DNA from 2 places in the Cupriavidus alkaliphilus genome. Region 1 is predicted to be linked to the other one. Evidence: predicted binding sites of a transcription regulator. Region 1 holds the regulator's gene; the other holds the start of a gene.
What was found. Region 1 encodes HrcA, which represses chaperone genes, less so after heat shock. Its sites were predicted from a motif close to TTAGCACTCNNNNNNNNNGAGTGCTAA; they were not measured.
Positions count from the first base shown of each region.

Region 2: groES (co-chaperone GroES) is a predicted target of HrcA. The motif match lies at 4,534-4,560, and genes of this name have one in related genera.

Region 1 is NZ_JACHWE010000003.1:140,120-147,682, reverse strand. It holds gene FHX60_RS12110 (Hsp15 family ribosome-associated heat shock protein) at 1-131, opposite strand, end outside; gene hemH (ferrochelatase) at 128-1,243, opposite strand; gene hrcA (heat-inducible transcriptional repressor HrcA) at 1,350-2,384, opposite strand; gene FHX60_RS12095 (NAD kinase) at 2,487-3,404, shown strand; gene recN (DNA repair protein RecN) at 3,471-5,222, shown strand; gene FHX60_RS12085 (hypothetical protein) at 5,312-5,758, shown strand; gene FHX60_RS12080 (rhombosortase-dependent MprA family serine protease) at 5,908-7,539, shown strand; gene rrtA (rhombosortase) at 7,555-7,563, opposite strand, start outside.
Region 2 is NZ_JACHWE010000004.1:379,749-387,311, forward strand. It holds gene FHX60_RS16595 (xanthine dehydrogenase family protein molybdopterin-binding subunit) at 1-637, shown strand, start outside; gene FHX60_RS16600 (helix-turn-helix domain-containing protein) at 843-1,130, shown strand; gene FHX60_RS16605 (hypothetical protein) at 1,197-1,628, opposite strand; gene FHX60_RS16610 (hypothetical protein) at 2,055-3,014, shown strand; gene gcvA (transcriptional regulator GcvA) at 3,170-4,120, shown strand; gene groES (co-chaperone GroES) at 4,654-4,944, shown strand; gene groL (chaperonin GroEL) at 4,992-6,635, shown strand; gene FHX60_RS16630 (metallophosphoesterase) at 6,751-7,524, opposite strand.

The DNA.
Region 1 (7,563 bases):
AGCTGGCCGTTCACCGTCACCTTGCCGCGCTCCACCGCTTCGGCCGCGAGCGAGCGCGTCTTGAAGAAACGCGCGCACCACAGCCATTTGTCGATGCGCTGGCGCGCATCCGCGTCGAAATCCACGTTCATGCCGCCGCTCCCCGCGCCTGCGCACGCGTGCGCCGCGCCTCCAGATCATGCGCATGCGGCGTGGCAAGCGGCCAGCCCTGCAGGTGCTGCAGCGCGATCTCCGCCATCGCCGCCACCCACGGCGCGGCATCGTTCATGCATGGAATGAAATGGAAGTCCTTGCCGCCCGCGACCTTGAACTCAGTCTGGCCTTCCATGGCGATTTCTTCCAGCGTTTCGATGCAGTCCGCCGGAAAGCCCGGACAGAACACGTCCACGCGCCCGGCACCGACCTTGCCCAGTTCCGCCAGCGTCGGCGCGGTATAGGGCTGCAGCCACTCGGCCTTGCCGAAGCGCGACTGGAACGTCACCTGGTACTGCCCCGGCTGCAGGCCCAGCGCCTCGCCCAGCAGGCGGCCGGTCTTCAGGCATTCGCAGTGATAGGGATCGCCCAGCTCGAGCGTGCGCCGCGGCACGCCGTGGAACGACAGGATCAGCTTGTCGCCCTGGCCGAAATCCGGCATGCCGTGCCGGCTCCAGTAGGCGCCGACCTGCTGCTGCAGCGCCGAGATATACGCGGGATGGTCATGGAAATGCTTGACCAGCCGCAGTTCCGGCTGGTTGCGCCACTGGCCCAGCACGCGGAACACCTCGTCGAAGGCCGTGGCCGTGGTGGTGCCCGAGTATTGCGGATACATCGGCAGCACCAGCACCTGCTCGCAGCCCTGGCGGCGCAGCGCTTCCATCACCGAGGCGATCGACGGGTTGCCGTAGCGCATCGCGCACGCCACCGTCACGTCGTGGCCGTTCTGGTGCAGCAGCCGCTGCAGCGCGTGCGCCTGGCGCTCGCTGTAGACCAGCAGCGGCGAGCCCGTCATATGGGCCTCGCGCAGCCAGATCGATTCGTACTTGAGAGCCGACGCGCGCGAGCGCAGCGGCAGGATCACGCCGTACAGCAGCGGCAGCCACGCCGCGCGCGGAATCTCCACCACGCGCGGGTCGGACAGGAACTGCTTCAGGTAGCGCCCCACCGCCTTGGGCGTGGGGGCATCGGGGGTGCCCAGGTTGACCAGCAGGATCGCCGTGCGCGGCGCCTGGCCGTGCTGGTAGGCCGGTTCGGGAGAAAACGTCATGTCGCTTCCGGGTTGGCGCGATGCCGGGATGGGACGGGCGCGGCGCACTGGCGCCGGGCCCGTGCGGCGGGAATGGAGCCGCCGGTCAGACCGGAACGCCGGACCACTAGTTCTGGCTCAGCGCGCTGGACAGCAACCGCGCGGTAATGTCGACGATCGGGATCACGCGCTCGTAGGCCATGCGCGTGGGGCCGATCACCCCCAGCGTGCCGACGATCTGCCCGTCGACCTCGTACGGCGCGGTGATGACCGCCATGTCTTCGATCGGCACCAGCTGGCTTTCGCCGCCGATGAAGATCTGCACGCCCTGCGCATGGCTGGACACGTCCAGCAGCTGCAGCAGGCTGGTCTTGTGCTCGAACACGTCGAACAGGCGCCGCAGCTTGTCCATGCTCGAGGCGAGGTCGTCGACTTCGAGCAGCTTGCGTTCGCCGCTGATGTAGACGTGGTCGTCGTCCTCGTCCTCGGCGGCGCTGCCGGCCTCGACCGCGGCCTGCATCAGCTGCGACATGTCGCGGCGCAGGTCCTGCAGCTCCAGCCGCAGGTGGCTGCGCACGGTGTCGAAGCTCATGCCGGCATAGTGCGAGTTGAAGAAATTGGCGGCCTCGATCAGCTGCGCCGGCGTGTAGGGGAGCTCGGTCTGGATGATGCGGTTCTGCACGTCGCCCTCGGGGCTGACGATGATCAGCAGGATGCGCTTGTCCGACAGCCGCATGAACTCGATCTGCCGGAACGCCTGCGCGCGGCGCGGCGTCATCACCACGCCGGCAAAATGCGACAGGTTCGACAGCGTGCGCGCGGCCGCGGTGATCATGCGCTGCGGGGCCAGCTGCTGGCCGCCGAGCTGGTCCTGGATCTGCCCGGTCAGCTCGGCCAGGTCGGCGTTGCGCTCGAGCGGCTTGGCGGTCAGCATCGAGTCGACGAACAGCCGGTAGCCGCGCGGCGTCGGGATCCGGCCGGCCGACGTGTGCGGGCTGGCGATAAAGCCCATTTCCTCGAGATCGGACATCACATTGCGTATCGTCGCCGGCGACAGGTCCAGCCCCGAATACTTGGACAGGGTGCGGGAACCGACCGGCTGGCCTTCGGCAATGTAGCGCTCGATCAGGGTCTTGAGCAGCGTTTTGGAACGTTCATCCATGATGCCCCGATTTTACGCAAGTTTTGGACCTTCTGGCGGACCGGCCGGATGGGCCGCCGGCGCCTGCTGACAACCGTCACGGCGGTATGGTCTAATCCCGGCATGTCCGCCCCAGCCAAAGCCAGCGCCGTGCGCACTCCATTCAAGACCGTCGCCCTGGTGGGCAGGTACTCCACCGCCGGCATCGACGGGCCGCTGGAAGAAATCGCCTCCTATATCCTGCGCAACGGCCAGGATGTGGTGTTCGAGCGCGAGACCGCGCTGGCCACCGGGCTGACCGCCTACCCCGCCCTGTCCGCCGAAGAGATCGGCACGCAGGCCGACGTGGCCGTGGTGCTGGGCGGCGACGGCACGCTGCTGGGCATCGCCCGCCAGCTTGCCGGCTATGACGTGCCCCTGATCGGCGTGAACCACGGGCGTCTCGGCTTCATGACCGATATTGCGCTGGAAGACGCGCACACCGTGCTGCCCGACATGCTCGACGGCCGCTACGAGTCCGAGACCCGCCTGCTGCTGGCCTCGCGCGTGGTGCGCGACGACATGGACATCTTCTCCGCGCTGGCGCTGAACGATGTGGTGGTGAACCGCTCCGGCATCTCCGGCATGGTCGAGCTGGCGGTTTCGGTCGACGGCCACTTCATGTACAACCAGCGTTCCGACGGCCTGATCGTGTCGACCGCGACCGGCTCGACTGCCTACGCGCTGTCGGCCGGCGGCCCGATCCTGCATCCCACGCTGTCGGGCGTGGTGCTGGTGCCGATCGCTCCGCACGCGCTGTCGAACCGGCCGATCGTGCTGCCGCACGACGCCGAGGTCACCATCGAGGTGGCCAGCGCGCGCGACGCCAGCGTCAACTTCGACATGCAGTCGCTGACCTCGCTGCTGCCGGGCGACCGCATCGTGGTGCGGCGCTCGCAGAAGACCATCAACCTGCTGCACCCGGTGGGCTACAACTATTACGCCACGCTGCGCAAGAAGCTGCACTGGCACGAATACCCGTCCGAAGACAACCGCCTCTGAGCGCTTTCCAGTCGCCCCTCAGCCCGAGCCCGACCCTTCATCGGACCGACCACCTTTCCCGCCACGATGCTGCGCAGCCTGTCCATCCGTGATTTCGTCATCGTCGACACCCTCGACCTGGACTTCGCCTCCGGCTTTACCGTGTTCACCGGCGAGACCGGGGCCGGCAAGTCGATCCTGATCGACGCCCTGGCGCTGGTGCTGGGCGAGCGCGCCGATGCCGGCGTGGTGCGCGAAGGCGCGCCGCGCGCCAGCGTCAGCGCCATCTTCTCGACCCATGCCGCGCTCGATGCGTGGCTGGCCGAGCGCGAGCTCAACAGCGAAGAAGACGGCGGCGTGCCGACCGTGCTGCTGCGTCGCACGGTCGATGCCGGCGGCCGCAGCAAGGCCTTTATCAACGGCGCCGCCGCCACCCTGGCGCAGTTGCGCGAAGTCGGCGACCAGCTGGTCGACATCCATGGCCAGCATGCGCACCAGCAACTGCTGCGCCCGGATGCGCAGCGGCTGCTGTTCGACGCCCACGCCGGCCTGACCCAGCAGGCCGCCGCGGTGGCCGAGGCCTGGCGTGCCTGGCGTGCCTGCGTGCGCCAGCGCGAAGCGGTCGAGCACCAGTCGCGCGAGATGCAGCTCGAGCGCGAGCGGCTCGAATGGCAGGTGGGGGAACTGGACAAGCTCAACCCGCAGCCGGGCGAATGGGACGAGATCCAGTCGGAGTACAACCGGCTCTCGCACGCCGCCGGCCTGATCGACGGCAGCCGCGCCGCGCTCGACGCGCTGTCCGAGGCCGACGGCTCGGTGCTGTCGGCGCTCAACGGCATCGTGCACCGGCTGCAGCAGCTGGCCGACGTCGATCCCGCGCTGCGCGACGTGCTGGCCGCGCTCGAGCCGGCGCAGGTGCAGGCCGAGGAAGCCGCGCATTCGCTGACGCGCTATGTCGACCGGCTCGAGCTCGATCCCGAGCGGCTGCAGGTGGTGGAAGAGCGCATGCAGGCGCTGCACGCCACCGCGCGCAAGTACCGCCTGCCGCCCGAGCAGCTCGCCGATGAGCTGGTCGCGCGCCGCCAGCAGCTCGACGACCTGCAGGCCGCGCAGGACCTGAACAAGGTGATGGCGCGCGAGGCCGCCGCCAAGGCCGCCTACCTGACGCTGGCGCAGCATCTCAGCCATGCCCGCAAGCAAGCCGCGCAGGCGCTGTCCGGCGCGGTCACCGACGCCATGCAGGGCCTGTCGATGGCCGGCGGCAGCTTTGTCGCGGCGCTCAATGCCCTCGACGAAGGCCAGAGCTACGGCCTCGAGCAAGTCGAGTTCCTGGTGGCGGGCCACGCCGGCGTCAGCGCGCGGCCGCTGGCCCGGGTGGCCTCCGGCGGCGAGCTCGCGCGCATCAGCCTGGCGATCTCGGTGATCACCAGCGAAGCCTCGCCCACGCCCACGCTGATCTTCGACGAGGTCGACACCGGCATCGGCGGCGCGGTCGCCGAGGTAGTGGGCCGGCGCCTGCAGGAACTCGGCCGCGCGCGCCAGGTGCTGTGCGTGACCCACCTGCCGCAAGTGGCGGCGCAGGCCGGCACCCACCTGCTGGTCAGCAAGGAAACCACGGCCGAGGCCGATGCTTCGGTGACGCGTTCGCGCATCCGCGTGCTCGACCCGGCCGGACGCGTGGTCGAGACCGCGCGCATGCTGGGCGGCGCCACCGTCACCGCCACGACGCTGCAACATGCCGAGGAGATGCTGGCGCAGGGCATGGCCGACAGCGGCGCCGGCCAGCCCGCGCGCGCGGGCAAGGACGGCAAGCGCGGCCGCCGCGTCGCCGCCGGCTAAGGCCAAGTAAGGCTAAGGCCAACGCTCGCGCCACCTTGCGCGGCCTTGCGTGGCATCGTGCCAATTTATCAATCGACAGGAGCTTCCCCATGACCCGCCCAGCGCCGCCCACCGGCCACCGCCCGCGCGCCTCGCTGCGCGCGGTGCTGGCCATTGCCACCGCCGCCTCGGCCGCACTGCTGGCGCTGTCCGCCTGCCAGGCCCAGCCCAAGGCCTCGGCACCGCCGCCTGGCAGCATCAGCGATGACCGTGCGCTTGGCGACATCATGGTCCGCTTCAAGCCGCCCGCGGTGGACCTGTCCGAAGACGCCGGCAAGCTGCTGGCCGAGATCACGGGCCCGATCCGCTACGTGGTCAAGCGGCCGATGTCGGGCGGGGTCTGGCTGGTCACGGCGATCTCGCCGTCGGCGGAGGCCACCCTCGACCAGGCCGTCGACACGCTGCGCGCCACGCCGCGCATCGAGACCGCCGAACCGGACCGGCTGCTCAAGCCCAGCCGCAATATTCCAACCAGCCGCGACATGCCACCGCGCTAAGGCTGGAAATCTGTACGGAATGCCGCACTAACGAACGGGGACAAGACCAAAAACCGCCCTTGCACAACCCGGCTGGATCGTATTCGCTACATAACATGCCCACGCGCCGGTCCCGGCCCGCGCGCTACGCCCCAGGGAGGAGGAAATCCATGCCGCAATCCGCGCTGTCCGTGTTCTGCCGCAACTTCGCGGCCCGCCGCTGGCGGGCCATCGCCATGGCCGCCGCCGCTGCCTGCGGCGCGGTCCCGACCGGCACGGCACTCGCAGCCGGCGCGCAGTCCGCACCGGCCTATACCGGCCAAGTCATCGTGCGCTGGCGCGACGGCACCACCGCAGTCGATGGCAACGGCGCCGTCAAGTCGCCGGCTGCCGCCGAAGCCCTCAAGCAGCTGAGCGAACGCACCGGCATCGCCGTCTCGGCACGCCGCGCCATGGGCGGCAACCTGCAGTTGCTGCAACTCCCCGACGCCTTCGCCGCCGACCCCGAAGCGGCGGCGGCACGGCTGCGCCAGGACCCGCGCGTGGCCGACGCCGTGCCCGACCGCTGGCTGCGGCTGCACGACACCCTGCCCGACGATCCCGAGTTCCAGGTCAACCAGCCGTACCTGAAGGGCACCGGCACCGCCGTGGGTGGTGTCAACCTGCCGCGCGCGTGGGACCGCACCGGCGGCAGCAGCGGCATGGTGGTGGCGGTGGTGGACACCGGCATCCTGCCCCATCCCGATCTGCAGGGCCGGCTGCTGTCCGGCTTCGACTTCATCAGCACCACCACGGTCTCCAATGACGGCGACGGCCGCGACGGCGATCCGACCGATGCCGGCGACAACCTGCCGGCCGGCTTCACCTGCCCGGGCAGCAGCACGCCCACGCCCGAGCCGACCAACAACAGCTGGCATGGCACGCGCGTGGCCGGCGTGCTGGGGGCGCTGACCAATAACTCGCGCGATATCGCGGGCGTCGACTGGAATGCGCGCATCCTGCCGGTGCGGGTCTCGGGACGCTGCGGCGCGCTGCTGTCCGACACCGTCGACGGCATGCGCTGGGCCGGCGGCCTGCCGGTGCCGAACGTGCCGGACAACCCTAACCCGGCGCGCGTGGTCAATATCAGCCTGGGCGGCGGCACCTGCAGCGGCATCGAACAGCAGGCCGTCAACGACCTGAATGCGCGCGGCGTGGTGGTGGTGGCCGCGGCCGGCAACAACCGCGGCGCGGTCGAGGCGCCGGCCGACTGCAGCGGCGTGATCGCGGTCACCGCGCACGCCAACGGCGGCGAGAACGCCAGCTATGCCAACGTCGGCCCGCAGGTGGCGATCAGCGCGCCGGGCGGGGGCTGCGGCAACTCGCAGGTGGTCGACGGCCGCTGCACGGTCACGCCTTCGGTGATCCGCACGCTCAGCAACGACGGCAAGACGGCGCTGGGCAATTACGTGGTGGCGTCTTCGGCGGGCACCAGTTTCGCCGCGCCGATGGTCTCGGGCGTGGTGTCGATGATGTTCACGCTCAACGGCTCGCTGACGCCGGCGCAGGTCACCGCGGCGCTGAAGAGCTCGGCGCGCCCGCATCCCTCCGGCACCTTCTGCACCACCAATCCGGGTGTGTGCGGCGCGGGCCTGCTCGATGCCGACGGCGCGCTGCTGGCCGCGCTGGGCATGCCGCCGGCGCAGGCCGTGCCGGCACCGGCCGCGGATGGCGGCGGTGGCGGCGGCGCGGTGCCGCTGTGGAGCGGGCTGCTGCTCGCCCTGGCGGGACTGAGCGGCTTCGCGCTGCGCCGCCGCGGCTAGCGGCAGCGGTGGCACTCAGGCGGC
Region 2 (7,563 bases), on a different contig from region 1:
CGTGCCGGTGCTGTGGTGGCGCTCGGTCGGCAATACGCACACCGCCTTCGTCAAGGAAACGCTGGCCGACGAGATGGCCGCCGCCGCGAAGCAGGATCCGGTGGCATTCCGCCTGGCGCGGCTCGACGAGAAGAAGCACGCGCGCCATCGCGCCGCGCTGCAACTGGCGGTGGACAAGTCGGGCTACGGCAAGCGCAAGCTGCCCAAGGGGCATGCCTGGGGCGTGGCGGTGCATGAGTCGTTCAGCACCGTGGTGGCCTATGTGGTCGACGTCTCGCTGGTGAAGGGCGAGCCGCGCGTGCACCGCGTCACCGCCGGCGTGCATGCCAACCGCGTGGTCAACCCGTTGTCGGCCGAGGCCCAGATCCAGGGCGCCTGCGTGTTCGGGCTGGCCATGACCCGCCCGGGGTTTGCCATCGAGATCGAGAACGGCGCGGTGAAGAACAGCAACTTCCCGGACTATCCGCCGCCGCGCATCACCGACGCGCCGGTGGTGGACGTGTTCTTCGTGCCGTCGCAGGACAACCCCACCGGGCTGGGCGAACCCGGCGTGCCGCCGATCGCCCCGGCGGTGGCCAATGCGCTGTTCACGCTGACCGGCAAGCGCCAGCGGCAATTGCCGTTTGTGATGGCCTGAGCGCGGCCGGGCGGCACTGGCGCTGTTGTAATCGCGCCAGTGTCCGCCCGGCCGTGGCAGCACCCTATTGCCTTTGCGGGGCGAGCCGCGTAGAACGGGGAAAACCGCGCGCGCCAGACTGCGCGGCAAGAAATGACCCCCGCATCGCCCCCGACGCCGCGTATCGCCCGGCCCGGGAGCCGTGCCCGGAGACCGAGGTGTGATCATGGAGACCCAGGAAAGTACGCTGACGCTGGCGCTGATGACCGAGCCCGCGCGCATCCGCATCTGCCGCGCGCTGCTTGAGGCAGGCGAGGCCGGGCTGCCGGCCACCGACCTGGCGCAGGTGGCGCGACTGAGCCTGGGGCGTGCCGGCCATGTGTTCTCGGAGCTGGTGCAGGCCGACGTGCTGGCGCTGTCGATCCAGGAGCGGCGGGTCTGCTACGTGCTGAAGGCGCGGCGCGCCGTCACCGAAGCGCTGGGCTATATCGACGCCAGCGGACTGGCCGACTGACACGGCAAAACGGGCCCCGCGGGGCCCGTTTGCATTGGCGCGGCGGTGTGCGCCGCGACCGCTGCGTCACTGCTTGGGCGCGGCCATGTCCTGGCGGGCCGCTGCATCCGCTGCCTTGTTCTCTACCTTGCGTTCCTGTCTGGCAGCGCCGACTTCGTCCTTGTACTCGCCCTTGGCGGCCTTTTTCTTCGCCTTGTATTCGGCGGCGGCCTCGCGGCGTGCCTCGCGGCGCTCGACCAGCGGGTCCTTCGGCGGCTGGATCTGGGTCACGCCGGGTGTGGTGCCCTGGCCGGCGGGGCTGGCCGCGGCGGCCGGCACGGCAGGCGTTGCCGGGGTTGCGGGCGTTGCCGGCATGCCCTGCGCGGCGGGTGTGGCTGGCGTGGCGGGGGTGGCGGGCGTGGCGGTCTGTGCAATGGCCGCGGCGCAGCTGAGGCCTGCCAGGCCTGCCGCAATCACGCTGGCGATTCGGGTATGGCGAGCGGGTTGTTTGGGATCCATGGAATACCTCCAGGGTTAGGGTCGGAAGCGCCGGCCCGGTCAGGCCCGACGCGACGGTTGCCGCACATGCCTGTCGGGGCAGGCCAAGCGGCGACAAGGCCAGTCTAGGCAGTGGCCTGGGTTGGCGCTGTCGGGCTGGCGCCGATGAGACGCCCGAATTGCTCCTACAAGCGCGCCGCCGTGCCGCCTGAACCCGGCCAACGGTGAGGGCCGCACCCCGCCTGGCCGCTTCGGCACGGCATACCCCTTTCAAGATTCTTTAATTCGGCGCCAATAAGATTCACTTCTGCCGGCGCAGCACCTTTGCCACCATGGCCCCCACGAAAGCGTGACGCCGCGGTCCCCCAGCCTGGACCAGCTGCCGATGACGCTGTTGTCACGATGTTGACGTAGCGTGCGATGGCACAGGAGCGGAAGAGGGAAACGATGCGAACGCAAGGCCCCCTGGTGTTCATGCTGCTGGCCGGCCTTGCGGCCGCGCCGATGCCCGCCCTGGCCCAGGCGGAGCCGGCGTTTCGCGTGGTGGGCTCCAATGTGCAGAAGCAGTCCAATGCGGTGCTGACGCTGATGTCGTTCGCGGTGGTGCCGGACCTGGCTTCCAGCTCGCTTTCCATCAGCAGTGCCAGTACCGACAACCCGGACCTGACCCTGTGGCAGCTCGGCGGCGGCTTCACGCTGAGCCAGTCGTTCCCGCTCTATCTGGAAGGGTCTATCGCCTACAACCGCTACGACCCCGCCTTTGTCGCCACCAACGGCCAGGAGTCCCGCAGGCTGCCGGCCAAGTGGAATACGTTTGCCGGCACGGTTGGCATCGGCTGGGATTTTCCGCTGATCCCCAGCAAGGAGCTGGTGTTCCGTCCCATCTTCAACGCATCGATCGGCCGCGTCGCCAGCGACCTGTCCATCGCCCGGTTCGCGGTCGAGCACAAGACCGAGCGCGACATCGCCTTCCTCGACGACGGCGCAATGAATGCGTATGGCCTGGGCGGATCGGTGATGCTCGACTGGGAAAGCCACCGCGACAACCGCGATATCGACGTCGAGCTGCGCTATACCAATATCTACCTGCGCAGCTTCGGCACCTCGTCGGGCGTGGAGGCTTCGTCCGCCGCGCAGACCGCCAGCCTGTACGCGCGCTGGCGCGCGCCTACCGGGCTGCGCGCGCTCGACCGGCCGGTGCGCTACGTGCTGGAGCTGTCGCACTCGCATTACCTCGGCAGCCAGGCCGGGGCGCTGGGGTTCAACTACCTCACCACGCTGGGCACCGGGCTGGAACTCGACACCAGCGCCCACGAAGTGTTCGTGACCCGGATTCGGGCGGTGGTGCGGTACGTCTTCGGGAACAACGTGTCCGGGGTGTCGTTCGGGCTTGCCGCGAGCTTCTAGCGTACCCGGTCTGAAAGAAAATCTGTCTGTCCGGGCCGCGCCGCAAGCGGCAACGATGCGCGAAATGCAGCGATAAGAAGGCGGGAAATTCGCCCGAAGCAGCGCGGCCAGGCCCGTGCTACGCTTCCGGCGAGATCAAGCAAAACTTTCCCGCCATGAAGTCGCCCGTCTATCTGAATGCCCTTCGCGCCTTTGAAGCCAGCGCCCGGCATCAGAGCTTTTCGGCCGCCGCCGCCGAACTGAACGTGACGCCCGCCGCGATCGGCCAGCTTGTGCGCAGCCTGGAAGACTGGCTCGGCACGCCGCTGTTCCATCGCCAGGCCAAGGGCCGCGCGCGCCTGCTTCTCACCGAAGTCGCGGAGCGGGCGCTGCCCGACATCCGCGCGGGCCTGGACCGGCTTGCCGTCGGCCTGGACCGGTTGAAGGAAGGCTCGGCCAACGGCATCCTGACAGTGACCACCAGCCCTGCCTTCGCCGCCAAATGGCTGCTGCCGCGCATCGAACGCTTCCAGGCGCGGTGGCCGGATACCGACGTGCGCCTGGACACCAACCTCAAGCCCCTGGATTTCGCCACGCATGGCATTGATATCGGCGTGCGTTATGGCGCAGGGCAATGGCCTGACGTTGCGGCGCAGAAGCTGATGGATGAGCAGATCTATCCGGTCTGCTCGCCGGAATATGCCCGCGGCAAACGGGTTCGCAAGCCTGCCGATCTCGCCGGCGTCACGCTGATCCATGACCTCTCGGTCCCGAGTCACGCCGGCTTTGCCTCCTGGAGTGCTTGGCTCGGTGCGGCCGGCGTCGAGGGCGTCGAAGTCAAACGCGGCATGCGGATCAATAACTCGGCGGCGGTCTTGCAGGCGGCGATCGATGGCCATGGCGTCGCACTGGGCCGCAGCGTGATGGCGCGGGACGATCTGGTGTCTGGCCGGCTGGTGCGGCTTTTTCCGGATATCGAATGCCTGTCCGCGCTGGCCTATTACGTCGTCTATCGCCCGGAGTGTGCAGGCCTGCCGAGACTGGTGGCGTTTCGCGACTGGCTGTTCGAGGAAGTGGCGCATGCAAATTCCGCACACGCTTCGCAGTCCGCGAGGCCAATGGCGTAGCCGTGCAGGGCTTAGTTGTTCGGGCTGGTGGACATGACAGTCGAACGCAAGGAGGTGGACCACGGAGCGGACACGCGGTAGCAGCCCGAGCAGGTTCTTAAGCTCGTCCCCTCCAGCACCCACTTCGCCAACCCCGATCCCTCGTCGACCATTCCTTCTGCAACAGAACAGGTGTCGCGACCACATACAGCATGAAGCCGATGCAGGAACGGTGACGGGCTCTGTTCTGTCGACCTTTGGGGTCTTCCGCGGCGGATGTGCCTGCCGGGAAGTGCTGCGAACACCACCGGCTCGATAACGCAGTGCCGCTGCGTTCGTCGGTGGAATCCCAAGGCATGACGCAGCGTTCCCCCGGCCCCGGGAAAACCCGCATCCGGAGCCTGTCTTGAAATGCCCCCACCCCGTCCCTATAATTAGCACTCGTCAGGGGGGAGTGCTAACAACCCCTGCGACACCTGAACATTTCTGACGGCCGTCGCCTCGGTAGCCGGCCGATTTGTGATCAAAAACTCACTTTGTATCTAGGAGTCCGTATGAATCTGCGTCCTCTGCACGACCGCGTGATCGTGAAGCGTCTGGACAACGAAACCAAGACCGCGTCCGGTATCGTGATTCCCGACAACGCTGCCGAGAAGCCCGATCAAGGCGAAGTGCTGGCAATCGGTCCCGGCAAGAAGGATGACAAGGGCAACAACATTGCCCTGGACGTCAAGGTCGGCGATCGCGTGCTGTTCGGCAAGTATGCCGGCCAGGGCGTGAAGGTGGATGGCCAGGAACTGCTGGTCATGCGCGAAGAAGACATCATGGCCGTGGTCAACAAGTAATCCGTTACTTGTAGCCCCACCCGTACAGATTTCAGGAGATTCAGAACATGGCAGCAAAAGACGTAGTGTTCGGCGACGCCGCACGTGCCAAGATGGTCGAAGGCGTGAACATCCTCGCCAACGCAGTCAAGGTGACCCTGGGCCCGAAGGGCCGCAACGTGGTGCTGGAGCGCAGCTTCGGCGGCCCGACCGTGACCAAGGACGGCGTGTCCGTGGCCAAGGAAATCGAGCTGAAGGACAAGCTGCAGAACATGGGCGCCCAGATGGTCAAGGAAGTGGCTTCCAAGACCAGCGACAACGCCGGTGACGGTACCACCACCGCAACCGTGCTGGCCCAGTCGATCGTGCGCGAAGGCATGAAGTTCGTTGCCGCCGGCATGAACCCGATGGACCTGAAGCGCGGCATCGACAAGGCTGTCGCCGCCGCCGTGGAAGAGCTGAAGAAGGTCAGCAAGCCCACCACCACCAGCAAGGAAATCGCCCAGGTTGGCGCGATCTCGGCCAACAGCGACACCTCGATCGGCGAGCGCATCGCCGAAGCCATGGACAAGGTCGGCAAGGAAGGCGTGATCACCGTCGAAGACGGCAAGTCGCTGGCCGACGAGCTGGAAGTCGTGGAAGGCATGCAGTTCGACCGCGGCTACCTGTCGCCGTACTTCATCAACAACCCGGAAAAGCAGGTTGTCCAGCTGGACAGCCCGTTCGTGCTGCTGTTCGACAAGAAGGTTTCGAACATCCGCGACCTGCTGCCGGTGCTGGAGCAAGTGGCCAAGGCCGGCCGCCCGCTGCTGATCATCGCTGAAGACGTCGAGGGCGAAGCCCTGGCGACCCTGGTGGTCAACAACATCCGTGGCATCCTGAAGACCGCCGCCGTCAAGGCTCCGGGCTTCGGCGACCGCCGCAAGGCCATGCTGGAAGACATCGCCATCCTGACCGGCGGCACCGTCATCGCTGAAGAAATCGGCCTGACGCTGGAAAAGGCCACCCTGAACGACCTGGGCCAGGCCAAGCGCATCGAGATCGGCAAGGAAAACACCATCATCATCGATGGCGCCGGCGACGCAGCTGCGATCGAAGGCCGCGTCAAGCAGATCCGCGCCCAGATCGAAGAAGCGACCTCGGACTACGACCGTGAAAAGCTGCAAGAGCGCGTGGCCAAGCTGGCCGGCGGTGTTGCCGTGATCAAGGTTGGCGCTGCCACCGAAGTCGAAATGAAGGAAAAGAAGGCCCGCGTGGAAGACGCCCTGCACGCCACCCGCGCTGCGGTGGAAGAAGGCATCGTCCCCGGCGGCGGTGTGGCCCTGCTGCGTGCTCGCGCTGCGATCTCGGCACTGACCGGTGAAAACCCGGACCAGAACGCCGGTATCAAGATCGTGCTGCGCGCCATGGAAGAGCCGCTGCGCCAGATCGTGCTGAACGCCGGTGAAGAAGCTTCGGTGGTCGTTGCCAAGGTGATCGAAGGCAAGGGCAACTACGGCTACAACGCCGCTTCGGGCGAGTACGGCGACCTGGTCGAAATGGGCGTGCTGGACCCGACCAAGGTCACCCGCACCGCACTGCAGAACGCCGCTTCGGTGGCTTCGCTGATGCTGACCACCGACTGCGCCGTGGCCGAAACGCCGAAGGAAGAGTCGGCTCCGGCAATGCCGGGCGGCATGGGCGGCATGGGCGGCATGGAAGGCATGATGTAATCCATCCCGGCCCACTGCCCGCAAGGGCAGGCTGCGATAAAAAACCCCCGCGGACGCGAGTCCGCGGGGGTTTTTCTTTGGATGGCCGGCGCGGTCGTGCGCGGGCCGGGTTGCGTCAGACTTCGACCACGCAGCACCAGTCGAAGGACTTGTTCTCCAGCTCGCCGGTACGGCGGCTGACATAGCCGCGCGGGTTGCACACCACGCGTGAGTTGTCGACACAGTAGTCGAAGCTGGTATGGGTATGGCCGTGGATCCACAGGTCTGCCTGCGCCACCAGGTCGGGGCGGCGCGACAGGAAACCGCCGGAGACCAGGTCGTGCGAGAAGCGCGGATCCAGGCTGCCGAGGTCCGGGCCGTGGTGCGTGACCACGACCGTCTTGCCGGCGTAGGGCAGCGCCAGCTGCGCCTGCAGCCAGTCAGAGGCGGCCAGGTGGCGTGCCAGTGCATCCTGCGGCGTGAACTGGCGCATGTGGCCGTCATCGCCGCGGATCTCGATCAGCCGGTGGTCGTACATTGCTTTCGCGCACGCCTGCATCGCCTCGTCGCGCCGGTCGGTGCCGAACAGCGTGTAGTCGGTCCACCACGTCGTGCCGATGACGCGCACGCCGTCGAATTCCGCCACCTCGCCATTGAGCAGGTGCACCCGGGGATGCGCTGCGGCGGCCTCGGCCATCTGCTGGTCCACGGTGTCGAAATTGCTCTCGTAGTACTCGTGGTTGCCCGGCACGTAGACCACCGGCTGGCTGAACGTGCCGATGGCCCAGTCGATGCCGTCGCGGCCGTTGGCGATGTCGCCGGCCAGTATTACGAGGTCGGCGTCGCAAGCGGGTACGGACTGCGGCAGGTTGTGTTCGATGTGGAGGTCGCTCAGGATGCGTAGCTTCATCGGAACTCCAGGCGGGTAGGGCGCACTGCAAGGACTCGG